2 regions of the Fictibacillus sp. 23RED33 genome follow, and region 2 is predicted to be linked to the other one. Evidence: riboswitches for the same ligand, from Rfam matches in the RefSeq annotation. Region 2 holds a riboswitch; the other holds the start of a gene.

Region 1 (4,836 bases), on a different contig from region 2:
AATGACCTTACTCGCGTTTTCAAGTGTGATTCCACCGATCCCAACAAGTGGGACGTTTATCTGGTTGCTGCGAAGTTCTCTGATTAAATCAACTCCTACCGGAATCTTCGCATCAGGTTTTGTGGACGTTTGATAGATCGGACCTGCGCCGATATAATCCGCACCATGTTTGATAGCATCCGCTGCCTCAGTTAGAGTATGTGCCGAAACACCTAATAGTTTACCTTCTGTTTCACGGCGTATGATATCCAGCTTTCCATCTGTCTGACCAACATGAAGGCCATCTGCATCAACCGCCTTCATCAAGTCTAGATCGTCATTCACGATAAAAAGAACATCATGTTCTTGACAAACTTCCTTTGCACGTTTTGCCATTTCTAACTGATTTTGACCACTTAAACAGTTCACACCTTTTTCCCGGAACTGAAAGGCAGTAATCCCGCCTTCGATCGCTTGCAAGAGAATACGATAAAAATCTTCTGGTGAACTGCAGTTCATCGTTCCAGCTACAAAATAAAGTGATAGATCTTGTTCTAAACGTGTTTTAGCTTTGGTTCTCATCTATTTGCCCCTTCCTTCAACATGTGATCTTGCCAGTGGATTGTTTCATGAAATATTTCATGGGTAGTCTCTAACTGAAAAAGCTGGTCAAGAAGATTTTGTTGAAAGCTTCCCGGTCCTTGAGCAGTTTTAACAGCTTCTTCTGCCGCTTTAGTAAGCATTAATATAGCTAATGCGGTTCGTTCTAAGACTGGCATGTTTACTGTCTCCTTTGTGACTTCTTTTTTCAGATTGGCTTGATATAGAGCTACCATTGAGGTAGCAAAGCATCCTGTACCTGTGACATAGGAAAGCATCGGATCACCATGAGAAAGCACGATAGCTTTTTCACCATCTGAAATAACATCCTTACTTCCAGTCATGGCGATAAGACAGCCTGTTTGCTTTGCCGCAGCACCCGCAAGCTTGATCAGATCATCTTCAGAGGTCGCCAAATCACCATCCACACCTTTTCCTTCCCAAGCCCCTTCAGCCAGAAACTGCATTTCCGCAGCATTTCCGCAAATTGTCAGAATTGTTCGGGGTCTGACCCCTTTCAATTCTGAATATTCAAATAATAACTTCTTTATGAGCTCTTGCCTGAATGATGATAGACCTACTCCTACTGGATCAAGGACAACTGGAACCTCAGCGCAAAATGCTTTACGAAGTGCGAGTATCATAGATTTTGCTGAAGCTTCATCTATTGTTCCAATGTTCAGGACTAACGCATCGGCAACCCCTACAGCTTCTTCAACTTCACATGCGTCATGCACCATCATTGGACTCCCTCCTGCTGAGAGGACTCCATTGGCCAGAAAGTTCATGGTGACATTATTCGTTATATGATGAATGAGTGGCTTTTCTGCTCTAATCTGTGAAACAAACGTTTTCCATTCTTGTATCCTAGTATTGTTCATGTGCAATCCTCCTATAGGCAAAATGATTGACCGGTCCATGACCTGAACCAACATCGATTCCATGTTCAATTGCGGTCTGTATATATTTCTTAGCATGCACGATCGCACTATCGACCTTTTTCCCGTATGCAAGCTCTGCAGCCAATGCTGCTGAAAACGTACAACCCGTTCCGTGAGTATTTTTCGTTTGAATCCGCTTCTCTACAAGTTCAATCATCTCTATGCCATTAAATACCAGATCCGAAACAAATTCACCGTTTCCAAAGTGTCCGCCTTTTACTACAACATGATCAGCACCCGAATCAAACAAAACTCTTGCCGCTTCTTCTCTAGCCTCGCTGCTGTTTATCGTTATACCTGTTAATGCTTCAGCTTCAGGAATGTTTGGTGTGACGATCTTCGCTAGCGGTAGCATACATGTTTTCATAGCATGTAATGCTTCTTCTCCTAACAATGTAGCCCCACCTTTTGCGATCATAACTGGATCGACCACTACGTTTTCCCATCCGAATTTAGTTATCATATAAGCTGTTCTCTCAATATATTCACCTGAAAAGAGCATTCCAGTCTTTATCGCATCCGGCGTCAAGTCACTGCCTATAGACACTAACTGAGCTTCTAAACCTTCTATAGAAACTGGATATACGCCTTGAACGCCTGTCGTATTCTGTGCAGTGACTGCCGTAAGGACCGACATACCATACACCTCTAACTCTTGAAACGTCTTTAGATCAGCCTGAATACCTGCACCACCGCCACTATCTGATCCTGCAATCGTAAGTGCTTTACTTACCTTTATCAGTTGTCCCATATTCATCTACCTCCTAATTCCTAATGCAAAAAAAGCCACCCGCTGATTGGCGGGTGGCTTAAAATTTCATTTCATAAAGGAAACTGTTATCCACACCGCTTCCCTACGCCAGTATGAACTGGATCAGGTTCAAAGGGTCGAAGGTCACAACCTTCTCTCAGCTTAAAATAAGCACCCCTAGCGAAAATGACATTATTGAGTTAACACAATCCTACTCATACATAAACAACAATGTCAATTATTTTTAGGTTACGTGTTTCAAAAAGTTTAACCATCTTTAAATACGGGGAAATAATAACTAACACACTATTACAACATAAAAAAAATAGAATTTAAACAATTGTAACAAAGAGCAGCGAACAGAAATAAAAATGACAAATCATTAACATTTTTCCCAAAAGGTGGTGAAAACATAGCACTTTAGATACAATGTATAATTTTTTCAGAATTTTCAAATAAAATGGTTGTCATTAGGCATCTTGCTCAGTATACTAGTAGAAACCTAGAAACATAAAAGGTTAATTGGATAGGGAGATAATTTTAAGGAGGGAAACAGGATGAAAGACAAAAACACTTCTTTTAACAAGAACCAAAATGAGATGGTGCAATACAAACAACAAAAAAGAGACCCATTTGCCTTCAGCCTTATTGCCCAAATGGTATTAGATGAGGCCCTTCACAATTATTACAAAGCGTATTATGAGAGAGAAATTGACATTGCCTTGGATACAAAAGATAAAGAACGTTTTATGAAATTAAGCGCAGAATACAAAGCGTTTCTCAGCTAGTGCTTTAAAACGGCACACCACTTAAAAGGTGCCGTAAAAGCCAAAACACCCTTTCAGCAAACGGATCATCCGTGCTGCAGAGGGTGTTTCTGACGTCCCAGTTACTGACAGGTTAACACATATCTCTTAAGACATAGTTGTCGGTGATTCCGGCTTTTTCTTTTGTTCTGTTTTTCGTCTCCGCCACCATACATAAACCACAATAATTACAATCAGCCAAATCGGTGCTAATCCTAAAATACTCACTACAATTAATGAAATCGCAGACATTAAAAAGTTTACCGTATCCATAAAAAGCACCTTCGTTTTTGCCCACGTATTTAACCCTTCTGTTTGAAGTTCTTGCGCTTTTAAATTTTTCACTTCAAATTGTATCGTAACCGTTGAGTAATCACTTTGATTTTTCAAAAAGTTTAAGCGCCCTTCTACCTGTTCTATCTCTTCTTGTACGGCAGCTAGGTCACCAGATATCTTTAATAAGTCTTCTGTCTTCTGTGCGTCCTTCATAAAAGCCTCAAGACGTTCCCTAACTTGTTGCTTTGCTTTCAACCGTGAAGTCAGATCAACATATTCTTCTGTAACGTCTTCTCCAGTAACATTTTCGTGTGGTGTTCCTTTACTTAAACTTCGAACATCATCTAAAAACACACGAAAACTTTTCATCGGCACACGAACAACCATCACACCAGATTCATCATTCTTTTCACCTATACTAGTAGTAGACTCAACCATATATCCGCCTGTCTTCTCTGCCGTTTCTCGAACAGTCTCCATCGAGCTTTGCAATTTATCCACTGCGATCATGAGATCAGCGTTATAAATTACTTTCCTTTGGTTTTTTAGTTGCTGTTCCGCTTTATCATTATCTGATTCACCATTCCTACTTCCCTCTTCTGATGAACTCTCTACCTTGGCTTCTGACTGTTTCCCACCACTATCTTGATCTATAGCTTTATCACTTTTCGAACTGCTCTCACTGCTGCATGCACTCAACAGAAGTACAGCAACAAATACCCACAATTTCCATTTTTTCCACATATCGTGATACCCCCTTTTTCGCTTAGACGCTTTTTAGAAGAAAAAGGTTTCAGTTCCCAAAAAAACCAACCTATTGAATGATTTTTTCTGAGACATTTTTGTGATAAAATAGTGTCTGATGATTTGTAGTTTGAAAAAAAACCGATTTATGCTAGTATGTACAGGATAAGTAAGTGGTTTACTGGAGGAATAGCATGTCAATGATAGGAAGAAATGATCCGTGCTATTGTGGCAGCGGAAAAAAATATAAAAAATGTTGCTTACATAAAGAAGAGCAAACACGTGAAGTATCCTTCCATCAAGAAGGACTCATCAAATATGCCTTGGAGAACTATCAGCAGGATTTAGCTGAACGTACATCCAAGTATGTGAAAAAGTACCCTGTGGCTAAAGAGCAAGAACAAACATACGCAAATATTGCAGTTTGTTGGGAAATTTTCTGCTCAGAGATTAAGGATAATAAAACGCCTGTACAACTTTATGTAGAGAAAGTGAAGAACGCTGTTAAACCAGAAGTCGCGGAAATACTAGCTGGTTGGACAACAGCTTCACCATCCCTTTATAAAGTAATTGAGCAGAAGACAGGATTCATCTTTACCGTACAGGATATTTGGACAGAAGCTGTGTATGATGTAACAATCAATGCTGCTGAAAAGCCAAAAACAGAAAGTGCTCTACTTGGAACACTCGTTTCAAACGGCATCAACCATGAGTTTTATGTTGGATATGTGGAAATGCC
Region 2 (4,836 bases):
ATCTTCTTCCGAATAGAGCTGCTGACGCTGAAGGTTCGTCCAATCCACGTAATCGCGGTCAACAAGAACAATCCGTTTTACCCCTGCACGAGTAAGAGCTTCAGCGCTTCCTGCTCCAAGGGCACCTGCTCCAACGATGAGCACGCTTTTTGTTCGAATTTTTGATTGCCCTTCTATACCGATCGGGCTAAATAATTCCTGTCTTGAATAACGCTCATTCACTTCACACTCAACCCTTCTAAAGGACTGCTCGCTGTTGCCGTTTCTTTTCTCGGGATTCTTCCCGCTTCATACCCTAACTTTCCAGCTTCTACCGCCATTTTCATTGCAAGGGCCATCTTTACAGGATCCTTCGCACCCGCTACGGCTGTGTTTAATAGCACACCGTCTGCTCCGAGCTCCATCGCAATCATCGCGTCACTCGCACTACCGATCCCTGCATCAACTATAACCGGAACCTTCGTTTGCTCAATAATAAATTTTAAATAGAGCGGGTTAATAATTCCTTGCCCGGAACCGATTGGAGAAGCGGCAGGCATGATTGCATGTGAACCAAGCTCTTCTAATCGTCTCGCGAGGACCACATCATCTGACGTATAAGGAAGCACGATGAACCCTTCTTTTAATAGCTCTTCTGTGGCTTTAAGCGTTTCCACTGGATCCGGCAACAGCGTTTTGTCGCATCCGATGACTTCTACTTTTACCATATCACATAATCCCGATGCTTTCGCCAGTTTTGCAATGCGTACCGCTTCTGCTGCCGTTTTCGCACCTGCTGTGTTCGGTAACAATGTGTATTTTTTCAGATCAAGCATCTCTAAAAAGTTTGGTTGGCTTTCTTCAAAGATGTTCATTCTACGAACTGCAAACGTCAAAATCTCAGAACCAGAAGCTTCTACCGCTTCTTTTTGTGTTTTAAAGTCCGGGTATTTGCCTGTACCTAAAAGTAATCGAGATGAAAAGGAATAGTGTCCAATGTTTAACATACAATCAACCTCCGCCAACAAATCGAACAAGTTCGATCTTGTCGTTTTCTTTTATTTGAGTTTCACTTTGTTTTTGATTATTGATGATCTCTTCGTTTACTTCCGCAATCACCACTTGGTCATGTAAGTTAAGGTGCTTCAGCAGATCTGTGATCGACTGCAAAGAATTTGGCACCATGACCGCTTCTCCATTTATCATAAGTTTCACGAATGATATACCTCGCTTTCAATATGGTCAGCAATCCTTTTTCCAGTTATAGCGGAAAGCAGAATGCCGTTTCGATAGTGCCCCGTTGCAAGAATGAGCCCCTCTTTATGTGGAGAAGGACCGATATAGGGTTGACCGGATAGCGTTTGGGGCCTGATGCCTCCCCATGCTTTTTCAAAATGAGCACCACTTAGTTCAGGAACGATTTGTTTTGCCTTCTCCATCAATTCAAATAGACCTGAAAATGTAACCTCTTCATTAAAGACGTGTGATGTACTTGTCGCGCCAACAAAAATTCGATCTTCTCGCTTTGGAACGAGGTAACAATTTTTGTATTTTACCGTACCTGTGAGTAGTAGACGCTGTGTTTTAAAGGAAAGACATTCCCCTTTTACAGGCACCATTTTTAGTGAAGGCTCGATATCTGAGCTCCACACCCCACAAGCTACTATGACGGAATCAGCATGAAACGTTTCCTTCGTTGTTACGACACCTGTGACTCTGTTGTTGGTTTGGAGAAGCCTAACCACTTCGGTATGCTCTTTTATCTCGGCACCGAGAATTTTTGCGGACTGATATAGGGCTCGAGTAAGCTTAACAGGTGACACTTGAGCATCTTTTTCAAAATAGAGAGCTCCCTTTACAAGTGAGGATAATGCGGGTTCTTTTATGATCAGTTCTTCAGCTGAAAGCCAGAAAACCTCTTCATCTTGATCTCGACGCTTGGCCGCTTCTCTTTTTAAATCATCCGCTTCTTCCTCTGTAAACGCGAGTTCATAAATCCCCTTCTGGATCAGTTCAATGTCTATCCCACAAACATCGAAAAGCTCCTGTGATAAAGGGGTAAAAGAGTCCCGACTTTCTTTTGCGAGCAGATAGAGTGGATGATTGGTCTCAAACTCCATCTCTGCACCGAGCATGCCAGCTGCAGCACTTGAAGCCCTGCTCCCAATTGTTTCTTTTTCAAGAAGCAGCACACGTTTGTTTCGTTTACAAAGCTCATAGGCGATGGAACAGCCGATCACGCCGCCTCCAATAATGATGGCATCATACGTTGTGCGCATCCCACACCTCCAGTTGTTGTTTGTACAGCTTCACCGCTTTTAGTGGTGATTCCGCTTCTAAAATGCCTGACATTACGGCGATTCCAGATGCACCTGTTCCGATGACATTCCGTACGTTTTCTGGTGTAATGCCTCCGATCGCGATGACCGGAATTGTGATTTGATCTACCACACGTTGAAGCTGATCTAACCCTCTTGGCTCCGCATCACGTTTGGAAGAAGTCTTAAAAATATGACCATACATGATGAAGTCGGCGCCGTTTTGTTCAGCATCCTGTGCTTCTGAAACAGAATGGACAGAGCAGCCGAGCATCATTTCAGGCAGAGCTCTTCGCACTTGTGACACATCTAAACTGTGATGTGTCAGCTGAACACCTTTTATACCTGTACAAAGCGCTACATCCACCCGATCATTTGCGATAATTTTAGAGGGAGGCACTCCAGCTTTCTGCAGAAGATGGATAAGATGACTGAGTTCTTTCGCAGACTTTGTTTTTTCTCGTACATGCAGCGCCGTGATGTACGGATGAATGAGTTTCGCTATCTTAACCAACTCTTCATCACTTTGCCTTCCCGTAGTAATTACATGAAGCTGTTTTTCCACAATAAAAAACCACCTCCTTTATGTAGCAAAGAGGTGGTTTCACAGTTTTAAGAATTTATAGCGTAGTATCTGATCCACACACCACTTCCCTACGCTGGTTCTAACCAAATCAGGTTCCAAGGGTCTTAAAGTTCACTTTAATCTCAGCCTTAACAAAGGCACCCCTAGTGGTAATGATTATTTAATTTTATATACTACTATTCTATCGATAAAGGGCTTTCATAACAACCAGTTGCAGAAAATAAGGTACAAAAAAACCAGTCGAAGTAAAATACTCAGACTGGTATTTATCTATTTTCTAGCTTCCTTAATATAAATCTCTACCCTATCACTTTTGTTTTCGGCAGAATCTATTGCATTCAAAAACAAAACGGCATGATTTTTTTGTTTGATGAATCTCACTACAAAGCTTCCTTTTTCATCTGCTTTAGAGGAACCAATCACTTTTCCTACCTGATCGGTAACTGTAACAGTTGATTGAGGTTCTGCCATCCCTGCAATCATTTCCTTTGTCACTTTAACAATGGTTGGAGCTTTAGGCGCAGTTTTATCTGAAACTGTAATAGTTACAACTTTTGACTCGTTGCCCGCTGCATCAGCAGAACTTACTGTTAATAAAGTTCCTACTTTTTGTGATGGGATTTCAATGGTAAAAGCACCATCTTTTGTCGCCTGGCCTTTTGCCAACAACTCTCCACCTACTAAAACAGTAATTGTTGATAGCGGCTCTGCATTGCCCGTTATTATAGTAGTATTATCGCTAACTTCATTAACAAAAGGGATGCTTGGAGCAATCTTATCGTTGTTTACAAAAAGCTTACCAAATTCAGATGGATAGTCATCACTACTGTATGAATAATTCGCTTCGTTTCCGGCTAAATCTATAACTTTTATATTCTTTACAAACCAATCTCCATACTCAGCATCGTTAGGTATTGATATTGAGATGTGCATCAATCCGCTTTCATCCAAATAATCAGAGCTTCCTTTTAACATCTGAGTACCACTTGGACTCACTAATTCAACTTCTATATATGCTGGTACGGTTTGAGAATCTTCAGCGTAAATGGTAAGTTTTGCTTCTTCGTTACCTTTTACTTCTGGTGTATGGAAAATCACTTTATTAATTGTTGGAGGTGTAAAATCAAATTCCGTGTTTTCTACAGAAAACGTATCAAATGTAATTGGATAGTTTTCTGCTGTATACACATTATCTAAAACATTACCTGCAAAGTCTTTAGCGATAATTTTAGAAACTCTCCATTCACCTGGTTCAGTGTAAGGCGGAATTGTAAACTCCCCTAAAAAGATGCCTTCATCGTTAGGAAAAAGGGCTGTGCTCGTTTCTGCTTTACCGGTAGGGCTCGTCATGTAAATCTCAATACTTTCGATACCACTGTTATCGTCACTTGCCGCAACTCTTACTGTATTGGAATCTTCAGTAACCATTGAATCTTTTTCAAATGTTACACTTTCAATCATTGGTGCATTCACATCGTCGTTATCGTTTACAACCAAAAATGTATCAAATCCAACTGGATACTCTTCTTCATAAAACTGATGATCAACATTTCCTGCATTGTCCTGTGTGTATACATTCCATACTTTAAACGTTGAATTTTTCATATAAGATGGAACGACAAAATCGGCTGACCATGAACCCTCTTCATTTGGATAGATTCCATCTATATAAAGTCGTTGTCCCATTTCATTTCTCAATTCTACTGAAAGAAAGTTGATTCCAGAGACGTCATCTTCTGCTACAAGCTGAATGGTATTATCTTTGCCTGCTTCTACGCTTTCATTCACAAATTGAATGCTTGATACCGTTGGTGCTGTATTGTCAGGATTGTCATTTAACACTTGAATGGTGTCAAAGAATGTTGGGTATTCACCCATATAATCGTCCCAATTATACTGATTGCCTGCTGCATCACCAGCATATATCCAGTCCACTCTCCACTCACCAGGGTC

The links. Region 2 has a riboswitch for thiamine pyrophosphate ahead of tenI (thiazole tautomerase TenI). Riboswitches for the same ligand answer to the same signal wherever they lie in the genome.
Region 1: another riboswitch for thiamine pyrophosphate. It lies ahead of thiD (bifunctional hydroxymethylpyrimidine kinase/phosphomethylpyrimidine kinase); the one in region 2 lies ahead of tenI (thiazole tautomerase TenI).

The regions. Positions count from the first base shown of each region.
Region 1 covers NZ_JACZDX010000001.1:689,889-694,724, reverse strand. The annotation lists gene thiE (thiamine phosphate synthase) at 1-561, opposite strand, end outside; gene thiM (hydroxyethylthiazole kinase) at 558-1,460, opposite strand; gene thiD (bifunctional hydroxymethylpyrimidine kinase/phosphomethylpyrimidine kinase) at 1,447-2,271, opposite strand; TPP riboswitch at 2,355-2,460, opposite strand; gene IHV09_RS03700 (IDEAL domain-containing protein) at 2,829-3,059, shown strand; gene IHV09_RS03695 (DUF4349 domain-containing protein) at 3,186-4,097, opposite strand; gene IHV09_RS03690 (YecA family protein) at 4,292-4,836, shown strand, end outside.
Region 2 covers NZ_JACZDX010000007.1:44,031-48,866, forward strand. The annotation lists gene IHV09_RS18385 (MoeB/ThiF family adenylyltransferase) at 1-222, opposite strand, end outside; gene IHV09_RS18390 (thiazole synthase) at 219-986, opposite strand; gene thiS (sulfur carrier protein ThiS) at 991-1,185, opposite strand; gene thiO (glycine oxidase ThiO) at 1,191-2,258, opposite strand; gene tenI (thiazole tautomerase TenI) at 2,242-2,862, opposite strand; TPP riboswitch at 2,932-3,038, opposite strand; gene IHV09_RS18410 (Ig-like domain-containing protein) at 3,154-4,836, opposite strand, start outside.